Regions from separate parts of the Rhizobium sp. FG96 genome, predicted to be linked through region 1. Evidence: predicted binding sites of a transcription regulator. Region 1 holds the regulator's gene; the other holds the start of a gene.
What was found. Region 1 encodes HrcA, which represses chaperone genes, less so after heat shock. Its sites were predicted from a motif close to GTTAGCACTCNCNNNNNGNGAGTGCTAAC; they were not measured.
Positions count from the first base shown of each region.

Region 2: groES (co-chaperone GroES) is a predicted target of HrcA. The motif match lies at 6,582-6,610, and genes of this name have one in related genera.

Region 1 covers NZ_JBMDIL010000006.1:248,368-260,184, forward strand. The annotation lists gene dnaA (chromosomal replication initiator protein DnaA) at 556-2,112, shown strand; gene fhuF (siderophore-iron reductase FhuF) at 2,214-2,972, opposite strand; gene gcvA (transcriptional regulator GcvA) at 3,166-4,053, opposite strand; gene ACODR6_RS14305 (DMT family transporter) at 4,252-5,172, shown strand; gene hemW (radical SAM family heme chaperone HemW) at 5,176-6,378, opposite strand; gene rdgB (RdgB/HAM1 family non-canonical purine NTP pyrophosphatase) at 6,388-7,032, opposite strand; gene ACODR6_RS14320 (VOC family protein) at 7,042-7,458, opposite strand; gene rph (ribonuclease PH) at 7,455-8,174, opposite strand; gene hrcA (heat-inducible transcriptional repressor HrcA) at 8,355-9,446, shown strand; gene grpE (nucleotide exchange factor GrpE) at 9,548-10,180, shown strand; gene ACODR6_RS14340 (nucleoside hydrolase) at 10,232-11,176, opposite strand; gene ACODR6_RS14345 (Hsp20 family protein) at 11,451-11,817, shown strand, end outside.
Region 2 covers NZ_JBMDIL010000001.1:580,683-592,499, forward strand. The annotation lists gene mctP (monocarboxylate uptake permease MctP) at 1-1,381, opposite strand, end outside; gene ACODR6_RS02970 (DUF3311 domain-containing protein) at 1,371-1,568, opposite strand; gene ACODR6_RS02975 (MFS transporter) at 1,813-3,024, shown strand; gene ACODR6_RS02980 (bifunctional riboflavin kinase/FAD synthetase) at 3,122-4,105, opposite strand; gene ACODR6_RS02985 (TIGR01459 family HAD-type hydrolase) at 4,121-4,969, opposite strand; gene chrA (chromate efflux transporter) at 5,071-6,453, opposite strand; gene groES (co-chaperone GroES) at 6,668-6,964, shown strand; gene groL (chaperonin GroEL) at 7,021-8,661, shown strand; gene ACODR6_RS03005 (hypothetical protein) at 8,944-9,186, opposite strand; gene ACODR6_RS03010 (hypothetical protein) at 9,317-9,763, shown strand; gene ACODR6_RS03015 (glutathione binding-like protein) at 9,828-10,538, opposite strand; gene ACODR6_RS03020 (DoxX family protein) at 10,737-11,162, shown strand; gene hisG (ATP phosphoribosyltransferase) at 11,240-11,817, opposite strand, start outside.

The DNA.
Region 1 (11,817 bases):
CCGGAGTCAATGGCTCCCTCTTAATTTTGCGTAAAATTCATCGTTGCAAGGCGCCATCGATCCTGCCTAAATGACTTCCAGCAAAGGGCGCGGACATCACCTGCAAGGGGACAGTCTAAACTGCCACACCGGCAGGGCGATGGGTTTTTGTGCCTTTTGTCGCGGAGCAGTCTATCTCTCCGTTTTTTCAAGCACTTGAGCTATTTGCACCGCGGCCGTGGCTGGTCTCGGAACGGGTATCTTTTGTGCTCTCGACGGTTACACGCCTGAGGCGAAACCGAAGGGGATGGGGAAACTACTTTTGTGTTCCGGTTGGTTAGCGGGCAAACGAGGGCCGCCAGCCAGCACGGCGAGGAAACAGCATGACGGAGGCCCCATGATGGCGGTTTCCGCCACGGGTTTTTGCGCCGGTCTTTTTGGGCTGGGACATCTGTATTGAGTGAACCGGCAAGCCTGCGGCTCATGAGGGGACGCCAGCCTGCCTAACGGGGAAAATTAATCGGGCGGCCGTTTTTCGGATGACCGCCCGGTGAAATGAAATTGGAAGGCGGCATGATGCAGATGAATTCTATGGCGGCGGGTGCTCTTGAGAATGGGGACAAGGCACCGGCGTTTGACTCTACTTGCCTTGATGCGGCGGGGGAAAAGGGAGACATGAAACATGGCGTACTTTTTGATCGCGTTAGCGCCCGTCTGAAGGCCCAGGTTGGCCCCGACGTTTTTGCAAGCTGGTTCCAGGGCCTGAAGCTTCATTCGGTTTCCAAGAGCGTCGTTCGCCTCACGGTGCCGACGACCTTTCTGAAGTCCTGGATCAACAACCGTTACATCGATCTGATCACCAGCCTCTTCCAGCAGGAAAACGCTGATATCCTGAAGGTCGAAATCCTCGTCCGGACGGCGGCTCGTCCTGGCGCCAAGCCTATGGACAATGCGGCTACCCAAGAGCCCGTGACCCAGGTGGCGCCGATGCGCCGCTCGACCAGCATGCAGCCGGCAGGTCAGTCGGTTCAGCAGACGGTCGCCGCTGCAGCCGCAGCCCGCCCGGCAACGACCGGTACCGGCCAGCCGCTCTTCGGCTCGCCGCTCGACTCCCGCTTCACCTTCGACACCTTCGTCGAAGGCAGCTCCAACCGCGTTGCTCTCGCAGCTGCCAAGACGATCGCAGAAGCTGGCCAGGGCGCTGTGCGCTTCAACCCGCTCTTCGTTCACTCGACGGTCGGCCTCGGCAAGACGCACCTGCTGCAGGCGATCGCCAATGCCGCCGTGCAGAACCCGCGCTCGCTGCGCGTCGTCTATCTGACGGCTGAATACTTCATGTGGCGTTTCGCAACCGCGATCCGCGACAATGATGCCCTGACGCTGAAGGACTCGCTGCGCAACATCGACCTCCTGATCATCGACGACATGCAGTTCCTGCAGGGCAAGATGATCCAGCACGAGTTCTGCCACCTGCTCAACATGCTGCTCGACAGTGCCAAGCAGGTCGTGGTCGCTGCCGACCGCGCTCCCTGGGAGCTGGAATCGCTCGACCCGCGCGTCCGCTCGCGTCTGCAGGGTGGCGTTGCGATCGAGCTCGACGGCCCGGATTACGAGATGCGTCTCGAAATCCTCAAGCGCCGTCTGGCCGTTGCCCGTGTCGAAGATCCGTCGCTGGAAATTCCGGCCGAGCTGATGTCGCATGTCGCCCGCAATGTCACGGCCAGCGGCCGCGAACTGGAAGGCGCATTCAACCAGCTGATCTTCCGCCGCTCCTTCGAGCCGAACCTGTCGATCGAGCGCGTGGATGAGCTTCTGGCCCATCTCGTCGGCTCCGGCGAGCCCCGCCGCGTTCGCATCGAGGACATCCAGCGCATCGTCGCGCGCCACTACAATGTCTCGCGTCAGGAGCTGGTCTCGAACCGCCGCACGCGCGTCATCGTCAAGCCGCGCCAGATCGCCATGTATCTCTCGAAGACGCTGACGCCGCGCTCCTTCCCGGAAATCGGCCGCCGCTTCGGCGGGCGCGACCACACCACGGTGTTGCACGCCGTGCGCAAGATCGAAGAGCTGATTTCCGAGGACACCAAGCTGTCCCACGAGATCGAGCTGCTGAAGCGCCTGATCAACGAATAGTGCGCCACTTGGTGCTGAAATCCACGGCCGGGAGCGATCCCGGCCGTTTTCTTTTATCGGTATTTTGGGGTGAAGATGGCGCTTGGGCCGCCGCCTAAGGCCTATTGCTTGCGCTTTTCCGGGAGCGCGCAGAACTTGCCGCAGCTCGGGATGCCGGGCAGCATGTAGCGCAGGCAGCAGAGCTTGCGGCGGGCGATATACTCGCCTTCGTCCTCGACCTGTCTAACACTGCCCGAAAACGGATTGACCCCGCCATTCGGCAGGCAGCCGCGCACGAATAGCGGCAAGTCGGACCGGCAGGGCTCGGCGCCATCCGCCTCGGTCAGGCGCAGCGCGTAGTCGATATAGACGGCCGCATTGTTCCAGCAGAGTTTTGCGGAAATGCCGTTCTGCTTCAGGAGGTCGACGGCCTTGAAGAGATGGGTCTCCAAGAGCGGATCCACGGCCTCGAAGGAGTCGGTAGAAGGATTGCGATCCTCCCATCCCGCATGCGGCACCCCGAAGGCCCGCGGTAGGCCATCCTCGCCGACAGCAATCGTCATTTCGTCGAAGGAAACCGGCAGCAACCGGCGGCGCAGCTGCCGGGCGATCAGATAAGGGATCGTCAGGCCGGAGAAATAGTAGAGCGACCACATGGAGACGACCGCGCGGCGGTCTGCGCCGCCCGAGGCGGCGGTATAGCGATCGATCGCCGCGTTGAAGCTGCCATCGGCAAAGAAGGTCCGTAACGGCGTCCCGTCATCAAGATCACTGGAGAGCATCAGCTTTTGAGCCCACCAGGAATGCTCGCCGGCAAACAGGGCCGCCAGCGGCTCTGGCTGCATGATGTCCTTGATGGAGCGTTCGAGCGTTTCGGTCATCGTCAAAGCGCCACTGCCTGCGGCCGGCCAAGGCGGGCAGCATCATTGCTCGGTTGAACGAGCGGGTATGGTCGAAGGCGCTGGTTTCTCATGGCACCGGTCGGCTCGAATATCGGCAGTCGCTAACCTGATAATCACGCCTGAACGGAAAAGGAAAGAAAAAGATGACTGCTGTAGTCATCTTTTTGGATCTTCACTCTTTCGACTCGCTGAGCAGCCAGCGGCGGAAAGCGGCGGCCGCCGGGCGTTCAAGCGAGGCGCCGGGATAGACGAGGTGGAAGGCGAGGCGGCTGGCGACGCCGAGGGGGAAGGGGGCCGCCACGGTGCCTTCCTTCAGCTCGCCCTCGACGAAGGAGCGGCGCATCAACGCGATGCCGAGACCGGCCTTCATTGCGTCATAGGCGCCGTTGCCATGCATAAAGATCGGACCGCGGGAGGCGTCGACGGTAGTGGCTGCCCCCGCGGCCTCCAGCCACAGCTGCCAGTCGTGCCTGTAGACGTCGTGGATCAGCGTGAAGGGCGCCAGTGCGGCAGGCGAGGGATGGTCGCCGAGCTCTGCTGCGAGCTTGGGGATGCAGACTGGCACCAGTTCGTCATCCACCAGCCGCTCGCTGACAAGCCCCTCATAACCGCCGAGCCCGTGGCGGATGGCAAGGTCAATACCGTCGCGCTGGAAATCCAGCACGCGATGCGAGGCGCTGATGCGTACGTCGATATCGGGATGCAGCACCTCGAACCTGCCGAGCCGTGGCACCAGCCAATAGGTGGCGAACCCAGCCGTGCAGGTCACGTTGAGGATCGCACCGCGGCTGCGCGCCGTGATCGCCGCCGTCGCTTCCCGCACCAGCTGGAAGGCGGCCCGCAGCGTCGTGAAGTAATCGGCACCCTCGACGGTCAAGGCTAGCGCCCGCGGCTTGCGCTCGAAAAGCTGAACGCCGAGTGCCGCCTCAAGATCGCGAATCTGCAGACTGACGGCGCCGGGCGTCACGTTCAGCTCCTTTGCCGCCAGCGTCATGCTGAGATGCCGTGCTGCCGCTTCGAAGGCACGAAGTGCGGAAAGGGAGGGCAGATAATCGCTCATGATTTAGCTCAGCTAAAGTGTTGCGCGAGAAAGACTCGTTTGATCCATCTTAATTAGCGAAATAATATCAGCATCAAGATGTATCGCAACACCGATCCAATGCCGGTTTGTTGCGAGAATAAATCGAACATTTCGCTGCGCAGGAAACGGGTGGCGGAGCCATGAGTGGTATCCTATGCAGACAGGATCGAACGGAGGATGACGATGCAGAAGCAGATGGATTTGGCCGAATGGGGCATGATGCTGGTGCTGTCGCTGCTGTGGGGCGGCTCCTTCCTGTTCAACGGCATCCTGGTCAAGGCGCTGCCGCCCTTCACGATCGTCACCGGCCGCGTGCTGCTTGCAGCCGTCGCGCTCAATCTGATCGTTCGGGTGATGGGCCATGCCATGCCGCGCGACGGCAAGAGCTGGGTTGCCTTCTTCGGCATGGGCGTCCTGAACAACATGATCCCGTTCTGCCTGATCGTCTGGGGCCAGACGCATATCGCCAGCGGCCTCGCCTCGATCCTCAATGCCACGACCCCGCTTTTCGCGGTCGTCGTTGCCCATCTGCTGACCGCGGATGAGAAGATGACCGCCAACAGGCTGATCGGCGTCGTCGTCGGCTTTGCTGGTGTCGCCTATATGATCGGCTTCGATGCCCTGCACGATCTCGGCTCGAATGTGCTGGCGCAGCTTGCGGTGCTGGGAGCGGCGATTTCCTATTCCTTCGCCGGGATCTGGGGCCGCCGCTTCCGCGCCATGGGTATGCCGCCGCTGTTGCCGGCGGCAGGCCAGGTCACGGCGTCAACCATTCTGATGATTCCGATTGCGCTGATCGCCGACCAGCCCTGGACGCTTCCCATGCCCGGCATGGAAACCTGGCTCGCTCTCGCCGGTCTCGCCATCCTGTCGACGGCGGTCGCCTACGTGCTGTTCTTTCGCATTCTGGCAACGGCAGGCGCGACCAATCTGATGCTCGTCACCTTCCTGATCCCGGTCAGCGCCATCCTGCTCGGCGCGCTGGTGCTCGGCGAACAGCTGCAGACCAAGCATCTGATCGGCATGGCAATGATCGCCATCGGCCTTGCGGCTATCGATGGGCGGCTGATGTCGATCGGGCGGAAGCGGGCGGTCTGAAGCTCAGCAGGCGAGATCGGCAACGACGGAATCAAGGATCAGCATGCCTGCAGGCGTGCAGCGCAGCCTCGAATTGCCGATCCGCTCGATGAAGCCGTGTTCCAGTAAGAACTCTTCGCGCGCCGGATCGGGATCGCGGCCGGAAAGCTGCTGCCAGCGGGCGAGATCGACGCCTTCCTTGAGCCTCAGGCCCATCAGCAGCAATTCGTCCGACTGCTCCTCGTAGCCGAGCCGTTCCTCGTCGAGAATACCGTGCCCGTCGCGCTCGACCATCTCAAGCCAGGCTTCCGGCTTGCGCTCGGTCGCCGTCGCGATTTTCTCCGGGCCGCGGCTGAGACGGCCATGGGCGCCGGGGCCGATGCCTGCATAGTCGCCATAGCGCCAGTAGGTCAGGTTATGACGGCTCTCGGCGCCCGGACGGGCATGGTTCGAAACTTCGTAGGCAGGCATGCCTTCGCGCGCCGTAATCTCCTGCGTCGCCTCGTAGAGGGCCGCAGACTGGTCACCATCCGGAACGATCAGTTTGCCGGCCTTGTGCAGGCCGAAGAAGGGCGTGCCTTCCTCGATCGTCAACTGGTAGAGCGATAGGTGATCGACGGCATAGGAGATGGCCTGCTTGAGCTCGCGTTCCCACTCGTCCACGGTCTGGTCGGGACGGGCGTAGATCAGATCGAAGGACATGCGCGGAAAGATGTCGCGGGCAAGCTTGATCGCCTTCAGCGCATCCGCAACGTCGTGCAGGCGGCCAAGGAATTTCAGATCGCGATCGTTCAGCGCCTGGACGCCGAGCGAGACGCGATTGACGCCGGCCACCCGGTAGCCGCGGAAGCGCTCGGCCTCGACGCTGGAAGGATTGGCCTCCATGGTGATTTCGATGCCGGCAGGCACGTGCCATTCCTTGGCAATGCCGTTCAAGATCGCATCGACGGTCTCAGGCTTCATCAGCGACGGCGTGCCGCCGCCGAGGAAGACGCTGGTGACGGTCTTCGGTCCGCTCAACTGCCGGATCGTCGCCATCTCCTTCAGGAAGGCCGCAACATAGCGCTCCTGATCGACAGGCTGGTGCCGGACATGGCTGTTGAAGTCACAATAGGGGCATTTCGCGGCGCAGAAGGGCCAGTGCACATAGACGCCGAAACCGGGCTCCCCCGTATCCGGCAGAAGCTTGGCATCACGCAGCGAAGTCAGGTTGTTCAAATCATCCACTGGCGGATCTTACGCTTCCAGGCAGGTTTCGACAAAGACTTTGAAGGCGCGCGCACGATGCGACAGCGCCTGCTCGTCGCCGGGCTTCCAGCCGTGTTTCTGTTCGGCGCTCATTTCGCCGAAGGTGGTTTCGTAGCCCTGCGGCTGGAATACCGGGTCATAGCCGAAACCCTGCGTGCCGCGCGGCGGCCAGACGACCGTGCCTTCCACTTCGCCGCGGAAGAGCTCCGTATGACCATCGGGCCAGGCCAGGCAGAGAACACTGACGAACCGGGCCGTGCGCTGCTCGGGTTTGGCGGCTCCAGCCTTTTCGAGAGCCTTCTCGACTTTCTCCATCGCCATCGCAAAGTCGCGCGTGCCATCGGCGGTCTCGGCCCAGTTGGCCGTGTAGACGCCGGGATCGCCACCGAGCGCATCGACCACCAGACCGGAATCGTCAGACAGCGCCGGCAGATTGGCAGCCTGCGCGGAGGCAAGCGCCTTGATCCTGGCGTTCTCTTCGAAGGTCGTGCCGGTTTCATCCGGTTCGATGAAATTGAGCTCGGCAGCCGACTTGGCGGTGAAGCCCAGGGGACCGATCAGGTCCTGGATTTCGCGGATCTTGCCGGCATTATGGCTGGCGACAACGATCGTTTTGGTATCGAGTTTGCGCATTCTGTTTTCCTATTCGATGCCCCAGATCCGGGCTTCGGCGCATTCTAGGCTGTTGCCGGCAGGGTCGCGGAAGTAGATCGAGCGGCCGCCATTCGGCCAGTGAACTTCGGATTCGATGGCGATGCCGGCGGCCTGCAGCTTGGCAGCCATGGCGTCGATATTCGTAGCCGAGACCCGAAAGCAGGCATGCCCGGCTCCCTCGGTACCATGCGGCGGAACCTGCAGGGAATCGGCTGCCGGTGGCTTTACCGTCTCGTCCGGATTGAAGATCAGCAGCACGCCCGGGCCGCAGCGAAAGAAGACATGCCGATTCGCCGCACGCGTGATCTTGGCAAGGCCGAGAACGCCTTCATAGAAAGCCTCGGCTTTATCGAGATCCTTTGCGTAGAGCGCCGTTTCCAGCATGCCTTCCAGCATGTCGTTCACCCGGCGATCGCCTGCTTCTGCAGGTCCACGAGTTCGGCGATACCGTTCTTGGCAAGGCCCATCAGCGACGCGAATTCGGCTTCGGAGAAGGGCGTGCCTTCAGCCGTTCCCTGGATCTCGACGATGCCGCCGGCGCCAGTCATGACGAAGTTGGCGTCGGTCTCGGCCGAGGAATCTTCCAGGTAATCGAGATCGATGACCGGCTGGTTTGCGAAGATACCGCAGGAGATCGCGGCGACATGGTCCTTGAGGACGCGGTCAACCTTGATCATGTTGCGGCTTTCCATCCACTTTAGGCAGTCATAAAGCGCGATCCAGCCGCCGGTGATCGAGGCCGTGCGCGTGCCGCCATCCGCCTGGATGACATCGCAGTCGATGGTGATCTGACGTTCGCCGAGTGCGGCGAGATCGACGACGGCGCGCAGCGAGCGGCCGATCAGGCGCTGGATTTCCTGCGTGCGTCCGCCCTGCTTGCCGGCAGCCGCCTCACGCTTCATGCGCTCGCCGGTGGCGCGCGGCAGCATGCCGTATTCGGCGGTGACCCAGCCCTTGCCGGTATTGCGCAGCCACGGCGGCGTCTTTTCTTCCAGGCTCGCGGTGCAGAGCACATGCGTGTCGCCAAACTTCACCAGACAGGAGCCCTCGGCGTGCTTGGAAAAGTTGCGCTCGAAGCTGACCTTGCGCATCTGGTCGGTTTTTCTGCCTGACGGCCGCATTCTCTGTCTCCTGCTGCATGAGGCCTCGTGGCCGCGGCGGCGGCAGGGCGTAGTCATGCGTGTTTCTGATGCTGCCCCGCTTCTACGATTGGCTGCGGCCATTTGCAAATTCCCTTTTGCCACGCCCGCGAGATTGACTATATTTTCCGGAGTTTCATCAGCGTGGGTGTTTTAGGATTCATGGCCTTCAGGTCGTCGCCGGTTTCGGATGCCATTGCTGCGCTGGATGAGCGTTCCAAGGAAATCTTCCGCAGGATCGTCGAGGGCTATCTCGAGAATGGCGAGCCGCTCGGCTCGCGCAATCTGTCGCGCATCCTGCCGATGTCGCTTTCCCCGGCTTCCGTCCGCAATGTCATGAGCGATCTCGAAGAGCTCGGCCTGATCTATTCGCCGCATGTCAGCGCCGGGCGCCTGCCGACCCAGGTGGGCCTGCGGTTTTTCGTCGACGCCTTCATGCAGGTCGGTGATCTCTCTGCCGAGGACCGCGCCAGCATCGATCGCCAGGTGCGCGCCGAAAGCCGCGACAACCCGGTGGAATCGATGATGAACGAGGCGAGCCGGATGCTCTCGGGCATTTCGCGCGGCGCAGGGCTTGTCATTACCGCCAAGAGCGATCCCATCCTCAAGCATGTCGAGTTCATCCGCCTCGAGCCGACAAAGGCTCTGGCGGTGCTGGTTGGCGAGCATGATCAGGTCGAAAACCGCATCATCGAGTTGCCGGCGGGCGTCACGTCCTCGCAGCTGACGGAAGCTGCGAACTTCCTCAATGCCCACATGACCGGCCAGACGCTGCCGGAACTGCGCAAGCAACTCGACAAGCTGAAGATCGATGTTCGCCATGAACTCGACACTCTCTCGCAGGACCTTGTCGAGCGCGGCATTGCCGTCTGGTCCGGCAGCCCTGACGAGGGCAAGCCGGCGCAGCTCATCATCCGTGGCCGCGCAAACCTGCTGGAAGGGCTCGCCGGTGCCGACGATCTCGATCGCCTGCGCATGCTTTTCGACGATCTCGAGAAGAAAGACAGCCTTATCGAGCTCCTGAACCTCGCTGAGAGCGGGCCGGGCGTGCGCATCTTCATCGGCTCGGAAAACAAGCTCTTCTCGCTTTCCGGCTCCTCGCTGATCGTCGCTCCCTACCGCGATGACGACGACCGGATTGTCGGCGCGGTCGGCGTCATCGGCCCGACGCGGCTCAATTATTCGCGCATCGTGCCGATGGTCGATTACACCGCGCAGCTGATTTCCCGCCTTTCGCGCGGTGGCGCCCTCTGAAAAGCCCGATTTTCCGCTTCTTTGTCACGCAGACTTGATTTTTTGCGGTCAAAGCTCGATATCGGGCGCATCCCGAAAGAACCCTTTACCCGGAGACCGTCATGACTGACGAAACGACGAAAAACGGACCTGAGGCTGCCGCGGCCGACGCTGCTGCGGACGCAGCCGCAAACGTCGAGAATGAAGCGGCCGCTGAGGCATCGTCCCAGCCGGATCCGATGGAACTCGTGAAGGCCGAAAATGCCGAGCTGCGCGACCGCTACCTGCGTCTCGCCGCGGAGATGGACAACCTGCGCCGCCGCACCGAGCGTGACGTGAAGGATGCCAAGTCCTACTCGGTCGCCTCCTTCGCGCGCGACATGCTGGCTGTATCCGACAACCTGCGCCGCGCACTGGACTCGATCCCGGCCGAAGCCAAGGCTGCGGGCGAAGCCGGCCTGACGACGCTGATTGAAGGCGTCGAGATGACCGAGCGCTCCATGCTCTCGACGCTCGAGCGCCATGGCGTTCGCCAGCTCGATCCCGTCGGCCAGAAGTTCGACCCGAATTTCCATCAGGCGATGTTCGAAATTCCGAACACGGAAGTCCCGAACAACACCGTCGTCCAGGTGGTGCAGGCAGGCTTCACGATCGGCGAGCGCGTTCTGCGCCCGGCCATGGTCGGTGTCGCCAAGGGCGGCCCGAAGCCCGAGGCGGAAGCTGCCAATTCCTATCTGGATCAGAAGGACGCATAATGAAAAAGGGCCGCTGAGAAGCGGCCCTTTTCTTTTCCAGTCTGCCGCCGCTCAGATGCGGGCGAAGCGCTCGATCAGAAGATCGAAGAAACCGTCGGCATCGACGAAGCGCATCACCTTTGCATTGCGCTTGCGGTCGGTCACATGCCACCAGTCGACGACGGTCATGCCAACCGTCAGCTCCGACTTCACCTCGATCTCGACATTGCACTCGCGGCCCTTGAATAGCTCCGGCTTCAGGAGATAGGCGACAACCGTCGGATCGTGTAGCGGGCCGCCGTCGGAACCGTATTTCTCGATGTCGAAGCGCTCGAAGAATTCCAGCATCTCGACCATTGCCTGGGCGGGCGCCGTGCCGAGGTCGGCCATGCGCTTGACGCGGTCCTTGCGGGTCAGCAGCTGATGGGTCACGTCGAGCGGCATCATCACGATCGGCACACCCGAACGGAAGACGATGTCGGCTGCTTCAGGGTCGACATAGATGTTGAATTCGGCGGCCGGCGTGATGTTGCCGCCCTCGAAGAAGCCGCCGCCCATCATCACCAGTTCGCGGACGCGCGCGACGATATCTGGCGCCTTCTGGAAGGCGAGGCCGATGTTGGTCAGCGGCCCGAGCGTGCAGAGCGTCACGCTGCCTTCAGGCTCGCGGCGTAGCGTCTCGATGATGAAGTCGACGGAATGCTGCGGCTGCAGCGGCATGGTCGGCTCGGCCAGCGTCGGGCCGTCGAGGCCGGTCTTGCCATGCACGTGCTCGGCGGTGACCAGCTTGCGGGCGATCGGTTTGTCGGCGCCGGCAAAGACCTTGATGTCGGTGCGCTTGCAGAGCTCGCAGATGATGCGCGCGTTGCGGCTGGTATAGGACAGCGGCACGTTGCCGGCGACCGTGGTGATACCGAGCACTTCCAGCTCTTCCGGGCTGCCGAAGGCGAGCATGATCGCTGCGGCATCGTCCTGGCCGGGATCGGTATCGATGATGATCTTTCTGGGGTTTGCCATATACGTCGGTCCCTCCTCAGGTGCACGTCGTTTTGGCAGGCACCATTTGTTTATGATTGCGTCGCAAATCGGCGCAGCCCTTGCGGGTGACGATTTGATGCGAGCCTGCATGCGCTTTGTCAAGCAAGGACGAAGCCGGCGTTTACCCTAAAAATTTCGGGTCCTTGCCCGGCGGCCGCAAAACCTTGCGCGACCGCGCGCCAATTCCCATATTAGCAAGACCCGGATGCTAGCTTAGGTCCGGAAAGGTCGCTTGCATCAAGGACTTGAAAACATGAGCCGTATCACTCCCTTCGCCAGCCCGCTGCTCCTGGGCTTCGATGCCATGGAAAAGACGCTTGAGCGGATTTCCAAGGCGAGCGACGGTTATCCTCCCTACAATATCGAGCGTATTGCCGCCGATCACGGTCAGCCGGAGCGCCTGCGGATTACCCTTGCCGTCGCCGGTTTCGGCGAGGATGAGCTCGATGTCACCACCGAGGAAAACCAGCTTCTCATCCGCGGCCGGCAGGTCGAGCAGGGCGAGCGCGAATATCTTTATCGCGGTATCGCCGCGCGTCAGTTCCAGCGCACTTTCGTGCTTGCCGATGGCATGCAGGTTCTCGGCGCCGGCCTCAAGAACGGTCTTCTCTCCGTCGATC
Region 2 (11,817 bases), on a different contig from region 1:
TGAAGGAGGTCTCTCCGAGCGTGATCGGCTGGAGTGGCTTCAGGCCGTTGATCCAGACGAGGAACGTGCCGCCGAAGAAGCCGACGAACCAGCCGGCGAGCAGGCCGGGGGCGCGGAACCAGTTGGTGTAGAGGCCGAAGACCAGCGCCGGGAGCGTCTGCAGGATCCAGATGCCGCCGAGGAGCTGCAGGTCAAGGGCGAACTGCGTCGGCAGGAAGAGGATGACGAGCAGCGCGCCGATCTTGACGACCAGCGAGGTGATCTTGGCGACCTTCGCCTCGCCCGCATCGCTGACCTCTGGATTGACGTAGGCCTTCCAGAAATTGCGGGTGAAGAGGTTGGCGGCGCCGATGCTCATGACGGCCGCCGGGACGAGTGCGCCGATGGCGATCGCCGCGAAGGCAAAGCCCGCGAACCAGCTGGAGAACAGCGTCTCGAACAGCGCCGGGACGACGTCGTTCGGGCTTTCCAGCTGCAGGTTTGCGGCATGGCCCATATAGCCGAGCAGCGCCAGCAGGCCGAGCAGCAGCGTATAGGCCGGCAGCAGCACCGCGTTCTTGCGGATGGTGTTGCCGCTGTTGGAGGCGAAGATGCCGGTCAGCGTGTGCGGATACATGAAGGCCGCGAGCGCCGAACCGAGCGCCAGCGTCGCATAGGCGACATACTGGTTGCCGCCGAGCAGCAGGTTGCCGGAACCCTTCGCCTGGAAGGCAGCATCCGCCGAGGCGAAGACATTGGCATAGCCGCCGAGCTTCGAGGGGATCAACGCCACGGCCGCGATCACCACGACATAGATCATGATGTCCTTGACAAAGGCGATGAGCGCCGGGGCGCGCAGACCCGCCGAATAGGTGTAGAGCGCCAGCACGATGAAGGCGATGGCGAGCGGCAGTTCGCCGTGCAGGCCGAGCGCCTTCAAGACCGCGGTCATGCCGACGAGCTGCAGGGCGATATAGGGCATGGTGGCGATGACGCCGGTTGCGGCGACCGCGAGCTCGAGGCCGCGCGAGCCATACTGGCCGTGAACGACGTCACCCGCCGTTACATAACCGAAGTCCTTGGCGCGCTTCCAGAGAACCGGCATCACCATGAAGACGAAGGGATAGACGACGATCGTGTAGGGCAGCGCGAAGAAGCCGTAGGCGCCGACCGTGTAGACGAGTGCCGGAACGGCGATGACCGTATAGGCGGTGTAGAAATCGCCGCCGACCAGGAACCAGGTGATCCAGGTGCCGAAGGAGCGGCCGCCGAGACCCCATTCGTCGATATGGGCAAGGGTTTCCGGCTTGCGCCAGCGGGCTGCGACAAAGCCCATGACGGTGACGAGGATGAAGAAGAAGATGAAGACGCTGAGCGCCGTACCGTTGATCTCAGTCGTCATTGCGCATGCTCCGATAGGCGATCCAGGTCAGGAAAGCGGTGATCGGCACCCATGCGAGCTGGTACCAGTAGAAGAACGGAAAGCCGAAGAGAGCCGGCTCACGGAAATTGTAGAAGGGCACCCAGAGGAGCCCGATATAGGGAATGACAAGCAGCCAGCAGGCCGCTGTTCCAAACCTTTTATCCATGTTGAGATTGCCTTTCATTGCTGTGGGGGCGCAGCGAATCCGCGTCATATGACAGTTCAGACATATACCCCTCAGGCATCGGGACAAGCGTATTTGCCATGAAACCGCCATTTTTGGCGGAGGGCGGCGACAAGCAAAAATTATCGTGGCACTGTCGAAATGCCGACGGCTCGCACGTCCTTGGAGTGCAGCACGGGTTTTGCCGCGCTGGCATTCCATTCGATCCACAGGGAGTGAAGTGGATATGAGCAGTTCCTATCGTTGGGTCATCGTCGCCGCCGGCGCCCTGATGACATGCGTTGCGCTCGGCGCAATGTTCTCTCTCGCCATCTTTCAGACGCCGATCGCCACCGATACCGGCTGGTCGCATACCGGCATTGCCAGCGCCATGACGCTGAACTTCATCGTCATGGGCGTCGGCGGCTTCATGTGGGGTGCTTTGAGCGACCGCTTCGGGCCCCGCCCCGTCGTGCTGATCGGGGCGCTACTTCTCGGGCTGGCGCTGGTTCTCGCCAGCCGGGCGGGATCGCTGATGCAGTTTCAATTGACCTACGGTGTTCTCGTCGGGATTTCGGCGAGCGCCTTCTTCGCGCCGATGATCGCATCGACGACCGAGTGGTTCGAGGAGAACCGCGGGCTGGCGGTGTCGCTGGTTTCGGCGGGCATGGGCGTTGCGCCGATGACGATCTCGCCGCTCGCCCGGGCGCTGATCTCGGCATACGACTGGCGCACGGCGATGCTGATCATCGGCATCGGCGCCTGGGTCCTGCTGATCCCGGCCGCTTTGCTCGTACGCCGCGCGCCCTCTCCGGCGAGCGACACAGGCACGCTGGAAGCAGCAGGCGGCGAACGCCCGGCGCTCGGCAAGATCTTCCGCTCGCCGCAGTTCCTCGTGCTCGGCGGCACGTTCTTTGCCTGCTGTGCTGCCCATTCCGGGCCGATCTTCCATATGGTGAGCTACGCGACGATCTGCGGCGTGGCGCCGATGGCGGCCGTCAGCATCTATAGCGTCGAGGGCCTTGCCGGTCTCGGCGGGCGTCTGCTCTACGGCAGCCTGGCGGACAAGTTCGGCGTCAAGCCGGTGCTGGTTGCGGGGCTTCTGGTGCAGGCTGCGGCGCTGGCAACCTATCTGGCGGTGAGCGAGCTCGGACAGTTCTACGCGCTCGCGGTGATCTTCGGCAGCGCCTATGGCGGGGTCATGCCGCTCTATGCGGTGCTGGCGCGCGAATATTTCGGGCCGAAAGTGATCGGCACGGTGTTCGGGGCCGCGACGATGCTGTCGAGCATCGGCATGGCCTTCGGCCCGCTGATCGGCGGCTGGATCTTTGATACCTACCAGAACTATTCGTGGCTGTTCATCGGCTCGGCGCTGGTGGGGCTCGGTGCGGCGGCTATCGCGCTCGCGTTTCCGCCGTTGCCGCGTGGGAAGCAGGCGCCGGCGTTGGGTGCTGCCTAGGCCAACCTACAGGGCTAGGCCCCCTCATCCGCCCTTCGGGCACCTTCTCCCCGAGGGGAGAAGGGAAGTGCGGCGCACGGGGCTACACGGCAAAGGTTCAGATAAAGCAGATCAGCCGGTCGAGTTCGCCGAGTGGCTGGACGCCTGAGAGCAGTGCCCTCGCCTCTTCCTCGTCGCGCTTGATCTGGGCGACGAGCGGGTCGAGGCCGTCGAATTTCAGTTCCGGCCGGAGGTATCCGAAGAAGGAGACCGAACAGATCTGGCCGTAGAGATCGCCGCTGAAATCGAAGACGTAGGTTTCCAAGAGCGGCGCACCGTTTTCGGTGACCGTCGGGCGGCGGCCGTAGCTGGCGACCGCATCGTGAAGCGTGCCGTTCTGCAGCCGGAAGCGGACCGCATAGATGCCGGAGGCGAGTTCGGCCTCGGGCGGCAGCTGCATGTTGGCTGTCGGGAAGCCGAGCTGGCGGCCGAGCTTTTCGCCGCCGATGATCTCGGCCTCGACCGTATAATGATAGCCGAGCAGGGCAGCAGCCTCGCTGACATCGCCATCCTTCAGCAGCGCGCGGATGCGGCTCGACGAGACGACATCGGCATTCTCGTCACGGAAGGCATCGATCAGGGTGACGCCGAAGCCGTATTTCTGGCCGGCATCCATCAGGAAGGCAGGTCCGCCTTCGCGGCCTTTGCCGAAATGGAAATCGACACCGGTCACAACCTCGGAGGCGCCGAGCCAATCCTTGAGAATGCCGTGGATGAAATCGTCAGGCGAGCGCTGCGAGAATTCGCGGTCAAAGGGATATTCGATGACGGCGCCGAAGCCGAGGGCTTCGAGGATACGGGCCTTCAAAGGTGCCGGCGTGATGCGGAAAACCGGGGTATCCGGCCGGAAGACCGTGCGCGGATGCGGCTCGAAGGTGAGCACCAGCGCCGGGACGCCGCGTGCCCTGGCGATCTCCAGCGCCCGCGTCAGCACCGACTGATGGCCGCGATGGACGCCGTCGAAATTGCCGATGGCAATGACGCCGCCTCTCAGATGGGATGGCAGCGGTTCGCGGGTTTCATTGCGGTAAAAGACGGTCATCGGCAGGGCTTCTTCTTATGCGAGGCGTGGCATCCACCACTTCGGCGCGGCCTTCTCACGCTCGAGATAGGCGTGCAGGATGGCTTCATCCGTCTCGCCGTTCAGCGTGTATTCCTTCGCGTGGATACCGCCGCTGATATAGAGAAGGTCGAGGCCGTAATCGAGAGCGCCGCGCACATCAGTCGGCATTCCGTCGCCGATCGCGAGGATGCGGCTCTTCGGGAAATCGCCACGCAGCTCCTTCGCGGTCTCGAGCACGGCGTCATAGATCGGCGTATGCGGCTTGCCGGCAATGCGTGTCGCGCCGCCGAGCTGGTTGTAATAGGCGGCCATGGCACCGGCGCAGGGGATCATCTTGTGGCCGCGCTCGACTACCAGATCCGGATTGGCGCAGATCATCGGCACGTCGCGCGACTGAAATTCCTTGAGCATCTCCGTATAATCTTCCGGCACTTCCTTCTCGTCATCGAAGAAGCCGGTGCAGACGACGGACTCTGCTTGCTTGGCATCGACGCGCTCGACGCCGAGGCCTTCGATGATGGCGATGTCGCGCTCGGGGCCGAGCAGGAAGACCTTCTTCGGGCCTTCGGCGATCAGGCCGCGGGTGACGTCACCGGAGGTGATGATGCGATCATAGGCGCCGTCCTGAATGCCGATATGGCGCAGCTGATCGACGACCAGCGGGGCGATGCGCGGGGAATTGGTGATGAGGACGACCGTCAGCCCCTCGCCGCGAGCGGCTTCCAATGCGGCGGCGGCCTTCGGAAAGGGATCGACGCCGTTGTGGAGCACGCCCCAGACATCGCAGAACACCGCGTCATACTGGCTGGTGATTTCCGCAAAACTTCCGATGCGCTTGGCCATTCCGATATCCCGTTTGCTTTTCAGTCAGGCGTGACATTGCAAAGGCCCGGCGGGATGGCAAGGTTTTTTCGGTCTCGCGGTGCAAAAACAGGAGCGCGCCGCTAGAGAAGCAGCTCGACGCCGCGCACGGCGAGACCGGCCACGGCGGCAAAGCCGAGGATGCTGACCATGCCGAGCTTGAAGCGGAAGAGCATGACGCAGGCGGCAACGAAAATCAGAGCAGCGGCGATGTTCAGCGTGCTCCAGACCGGCCAGGCGAGGCTGACGAGCGGAAGGCCGGTGGCGCGCGACAACAGCGCGATATTGCCGACATCGGCAAAGAGCACGTGAAGACCGAACCAGAGCGCCAGATTGAGGATGACGCCGACAACGGCGGCGGTGATCGCCGAGAGTGCTGCCGACAAGATCTTGTTTTGGCGGAGCTTTTCGACGAAGGGTGCACCGGCGAAGATCCAGACGAAACTCGGCACGAAGGTGGCCCATGCCGCGAGGCTGGCGCCGATCACGCCGCCGAACAGCGGATCGATGCCGAACGCATTGCGGAACCCGGCCATGAAGCCGACGAAACAGAGGACGAGGACCAGCGGCCCCGGCGTCGTTTCGGCAAGGGCAAGGCCGTCCAGCATCTCGCCGGGGCGCAGCCAGGCATAATGCTCGACCGCTATCTGCGCGACATAGGAGAGAACGGCATAGGCGCCGCCGAAGGTGACGACGGCCATCTTCGAGAAGAAAACGAAAACGGCGGCAAAGACGTTGGTCTCGCCGCTCAGCGCCTCGGCGATGAGATCGGATGGCGCATGCAATCCGCGAACGATAAGCAGCGGGAACTGCCAGACGAGGACCCAGAAGGCGAGGATCAGGAACGGCCTGGCGATATGGCGGCTGGTCAATCCCGACAGCACCGCCGCCGACGCCGGAGCCTCGACAGGCGCCACACCCTCCGCCTTTCGCCTGCGCCGCTCGACGACGAAGCCGGCGATGCCTGCGGCGAGGACCACGAGCGGGAACGGCAGATTGAGCAGGAAGAGTGCCACGAAAGAGGCGGCCGCCACATAATAATGAAAGCGCGATTTCAGCGCCCGGGCGGCAACCCGCATCAGCGCCTCGATGACAACAGCGAGCACGGCAGCCTTGAGGCCGAAGAACAGCGCCAGCAGCCATTCGGCGTTCTGGAAATAGGCGTAAAGGCCGGAGAGGACGAGGATGACGAGGAAGCCCGGCATGATGAAGAGCAGGCCGGCAGCGATGCCGCCGCGCACGCCATGCATCAGCCAGCCGATATAGGTGGCGAGCTGCTGGGCCTCCGGGCCTGGCAGCAGCATGCAGTAATTCAGGGCGTGCAGGAAACGGTCTTCGGAGATCCAGCGCTTCTCCTCGACAACCGTCTTGTGCATCAGGGCGATCTGGCCGGCGGGGCCGCCGAAGCTGAGGCAGCCGATGCGGGCCCAGATGGCAAATGCCTCGGAAAAGGCGGGCCGCGGCATGGGTTCGGCAACCACGTCAGACAAATCCCCTACCCTCTCTGAAATTCCGGCCCTCTCCACAAATTCGTCGCAAAAATCCGCGAAGGCTTTCCTTGACTCTTTCTGGAGCCATCCCTAAATGCACGGCGTCTAGCACTCCTCACTGGAGAGTGCTAACACTCATCCATGTGGGCCACCCCGGTCCGCGAATGTCATTTGATCGAGGGATTAGACAATGGCAAGCACCAATTTCCGCCCCCTTCACGACCGCGTCGTCGTTCGCCGCGTTGAGTCCGAAGAAAAGACCAAGGGTGGCATCATCATCCCGGACACCGCTAAGGAAAAGCCGCAGGAAGGCGAAATCGTCGCTGTCGGTTCCGGCGCTCGTGACGAGTCCGGCAAGGTCGTCGCTCTCGACGTCAAGGCTGGCGACCGCGTTCTGTTCGGCAAGTGGTCGGGCACCGAAGTCAAGATCAACGGCGAAGACCTTCTCATCATGAAGGAAGCCGACATCATGGGCATCATCGGCTAATCAGCCGGTCATCCCGTCCCGATTATCGCTGACACCCCTTTTCAGGAGTTATCAAAATGGCAGCTAAAGAAGTAAAATTCGGCCGCTCTGCGCGCGAAAAGATGCTGCGCGGCGTCGACATCCTCGCTGACGCAGTGCAGGTCACCCTCGGTCCGAAGGGCCGTAACGTCGTTATCGACAAGTCCTTCGGCGCTCCGCGCATCACCAAGGACGGCGTCTCGGTCGCCAAGGAAATCGAACTTGAAGACAAGTTCGAAAACATGGGCGCCCAGATGGTCCGCGAAGTTGCTTCGAAGACCAACGACATCGCCGGCGACGGCACGACGACGGCAACGGTTCTCGCCCGCGCTATCGTTCGCGAAGGCGCCAAGGCTGTTGCAGCCGGCATGAACCCGATGGACCTGAAGCGCGGTATCGACCTCGCTGTTGCCGAAGTCGTCAAGGATCTCCAGGCCAAGGCCAAGAAGATCAACACTTCGGAAGAAGTTGCCCAGGTCGGCACGATCTCCGCAAACGGCGAAAAGCAGATCGGTCTCGATATTGCTGAAGCCATGCAGAAGGTCGGCAACGAAGGTGTTATCACCGTCGAAGAAGCCAAGACCGCTGAAACCGAACTCGAAGTCGTCGAAGGCATGCAGTTCGACCGCGGCTACCTGAGCCCGTACTTCGTCACCAACCCGGAAAAGATGGTTGCTGACCTCGAAGACGCCTTCATTCTCCTCCACGAGAAGAAGCTCTCGAACCTGCAGTCGATGCTCCCGGTTCTCGAAGCTGTCGTTCAGACCGGCAAACCGCTCCTCATCATCGCTGAAGACGTCGAAGGCGAAGCTCTTGCTACGCTCGTCGTCAACAAGCTGCGCGGCGGCCTCAAGATCGCTGCTGTCAAGGCTCCTGGCTTCGGCGACCGCCGCAAGGCCATGCTGGAAGACATCGCCATCCTGACGGGCGGCACTGTCATCTCCGAAGACCTCGGCATCAAGCTCGAATCCGTTACGCTCGACATGCTCGGCCGTACCAAGAAGGTTTCGATCTCGAAGGAAAACACCACGATCGTCGACGGCGCTGGCGCCAAGTCCGACATCGAAGGCCGCGTTGCCCAGATCAAGGCTCAGATCGAAGAAACCTCTTCCGACTACGACCGCGAAAAGCTGCAGGAACGTCTTGCCAAGCTCGCTGGCGGCGTTGCCGTTATCCGCGTTGGCGGTTCGACGGAAGTCGAAGTCAAGGAAAAGAAGGACCGCATCGACGACGCTCTGAACGCGACGCGCGCTGCTGTTCAGGAAGGCATCGTACCGGGCGGTGGTATCGCTCTGCTGCGCTCTTCCACGAAGATCAAGTCCAAGGGTGAGAACGACGACCAGGAAGCTGGCATCAACATCATCCGCCGCGCTCTGCAGGCTCTGGTTCGCCAGATCGCAGAAAACGCTGGTGACGAAGCTTCGATCGTTGTCGGCAAGGTTCTCGACAAGGATCAGGACAACTACGGCTACAACGCCCAGACGTCCGAATATGGCGACATGATCGCCATGGGCATCGTCGACCCGGTCAAGGTCGTCCGTACGGCTCTGCAGAACGCAGCTTCGGTTGCTTCGCTGCTGATCACCACGGAAGCCATGATCGCCGAGCTGCCGAAGAAGGACGCTCCGGCTGGCATGCCTGGCGGCATGGGCGGCATGGGCGGTATGGACATGATGTAAGACCTTCGGGTCTAACATCTGGGCCAACCGGTTCAGTTACGGAAGGGCGGTCTTCGGGCCGCCCTTTTTGTTTGCGGAGAACCGATTCGGCCTTACCAATTTTCGAGGCCACAGGAATCGAACTGGTAAAACGTTTAAGCGTCTATTTTGTGCGAAAATCGGACGCCGAAGCTTTCGCGAGACTTACCAAGCGGCGTTTTTTGTCATCAGGTGAAATACTCTCAGTGAAATTGGTTTCACCGCTGCAATGTGAAATTTTTGCGAAGCGTAACCGTTTACATCTCACAAAACGGGCAACTTTTTACTTTGATTTCTTCTACCTTTTATAGAAGCATGCAATATATCGCATCCTTCGCGTTGCGGATTACCCCCGAAAAAGCATTTGCCGCCTTTCAAAAACTGCCTATAAATCCGCGCTGCAAATTGCAGTGCATGACGATATTTTTCCGCCCGCCAGCGGAAGACCGTATTTTGCAAATGACGCCGGCTGCAGAGCATTCCGCGCCAGAATTTTGAAAAGAGCATGAGAAGGGTTCCGCATTGGCGGCGCCGTATTTTGCTCACGCCCGGACATGATGACCGGTGTCGCATGAAGATGTTTTCGTCACACCGCACGAGCGCTGCATAGAACTGCGCACGACACGGGGAACCCCATTTGTTCAAGATCGCCAAAGCCAATGTTGCAGCCCCTCTTACGCCTGGCTCCTTTGATCTGACCCATCACAACCAGGAAATGCTCGCGCAGTTTTCCGTCTCTGAAGCGTGGAACGGCGATTTCTCCAGCGGCGTCATCCAGCTTGGCGAATGGAGCTCGATGCTCCATGGTCTCGCCGGCCGGGAATGCGGGCTGCTCAGCCTGATGCGCTGTTACGACGTGAAGGATCGCGCCCATATCCTGGCGCTCTTCGAGCAGGCCGCGACGCTTTCCTCCTCCTTCTGCTTCTCGACGACCATCGTCATGCCGAACGGCTTCCGCCAGCCGCTGTTCTGCATGGGCGAGTCTGCCGGGCTGGAAGAGAAGTACAGCGGCAGCATGGTCGGCGTCTTCATCTTCCCGCGCTTCAAGCTCGACAGCGCCAACCAGATGGCGAGCCGCCAGTAATCGTCACTGCGCAGGCACAGAATTGAAAAAAGGCCGGTCCTGCGACCGGCCTTTGCTGTTTGGCTTACACCGGCTTGACCGGGATGTTCAGCCCCTTGGCACTTGCCGGGCGGGCGATGCAGCGCTCCAGCCAGGCCATCACGGCCGGGAATTTCGCGTATTCCAGCACCTCGCGGCCGCCATAGAAGATGTCGGCGCCACGGATCCACGGGAAGGTGGTGATGTCGGCGATGGTGTATTCATCGCCCATGATCCACTGGCGGCCCTGCAGGCGGCTCTCCAGCACGCTCAGCAGGCGCTTGGCCTCATCGCGGTAGCGCTCCATCGGATAGCTGTTGTTGGCGACCTTATCGGCTGCCGCCTTGTAGAAATGGCCGAACTGCCCAAACATCGGGCCGATGCCGGCCATCTGGAAGAAGACCCACTGGATGGTCTCGTAACGGCCGGCGGCATCGGCAGGGATCAGCTTGCCGGTCTTCTCCGCGAGATAGAGCAGGATGGCGCCGGATTCGAAGAGGCCGATCGGTTTGCCATCCGGACCATTGGGATCGATGATCGAGGGTATGCGGCCATTCGGATTGAGCGAGACGAATTCCGCGGATTTCTGGTCGTTTTGAGCGAAGCCGACATAATGCGGCTCATAGGGCAGACCGAGCTCTTCCAGCGCGATCGAGATCTTCACGCCATTCGGCGTCTGCAGCGAATAGAGCTGGATGACATCCGGGTTCTTTGCCGGCCAGCGCTCGGTGATCGGGAAGCTTGAAAGGTCTGCCATTGAAATCTCCGTGGGGGTTGGTGGCCGACCATAAGAGAGCGACCGCCGGGAAGACAAGCCGCCTTCAAGAGACGATCGTTTCAAAATACTGAACGAACCGTCCCCGTTCGTTTATCTTTCCAGCTGCGACAAAATGCGCGACAAGTGTGGCCAACGAGATCAGCGGATCTCACAGTCATTCAAACGGAGATTACGTCCATGTCGAATACCTCTAGCCTTCTTCTCGTGCTTGCCCGCATCCTGCTGTCGTTCATGTTCATCCTCGCCGGCTTCGGCAAGATCACCGACCCGGCTGGCACTGCCGGCATGATCGCCGGTGCTGGCCTTCCGGCCGCAACCGCTCTGACCTATCTCGCAGGCCTCTTCGAACTGCTGACCGGCCTTGCCGTTCTCGTCGGCTTCCAGGTTCGCATCGTCGGCTGGCTGCTCGCTGCCTTCTGTGTGTTCACCGCCGTCGTCTTCCACCTGCCCTATGCAAGCGGTGCTGAACTCGTGAACATCCTGAACCAGATCATGGTCATGAAGAACTTCACGCTGGCTGGTGCCTACATCCTGCTCGCAACTGTCGGTGCCGGTGCCTACTCGATCGACGCCCGCCGCGGTGTATCGGCTCTCACTGCCTAAGCCGAAGCCCTCCCAAGCATAAAGAAACCCGCCGTCTCGCGACGGCGGGTTTTTTCGTTTCCGGTATCGGAAGAGGATCAGAGTGCGCCGCGGACGGCGGCAACGATCTTCGCCACGACGGGCTCGGCCGCGTGGCTTTCCTTGCGCGCACGCACGAGGCAGGCCTCCGAGCGCAGGATGACGCCGTCGTTGAGGACGCGCAGGTGGTTTGCCCGTAGCGTCGAGCCGGTGGAGGTGATATCGACGATGACATCGGCCGAGCCGGAGGCTGGCGCACCCTCGGTGGCGCCCAGGCTCTCGACGATACGATAGAGCTGGATGCCGTGCTGGCTGGAAAAGAACTGCTGCGTCAGGCGCCAGTATTTGGTGGCGATGGTCAGGCGGCGGCCATGGCGGGCGCGGAAATCGGCGGCGACATCGCCGAGATCGGCCATCGTATCGACATCGAGCCAGATCTCCGGAACGGCGACGACGACATCGGCATGGCCGAAGCCGAGGCGGGCGCAGAATTCGACGCGCTTGTCGGTCTCTGCCAGGCCCTCGCGCACCAGATCCTCGCCGGTGACGCCGAAATCGATCGAGCCGTTGCCGAGTTCGCGGGAGATTTCCGAAGCCGACAGGAAGGCGACCTCGACATCATCCCAGCCTTCGACGC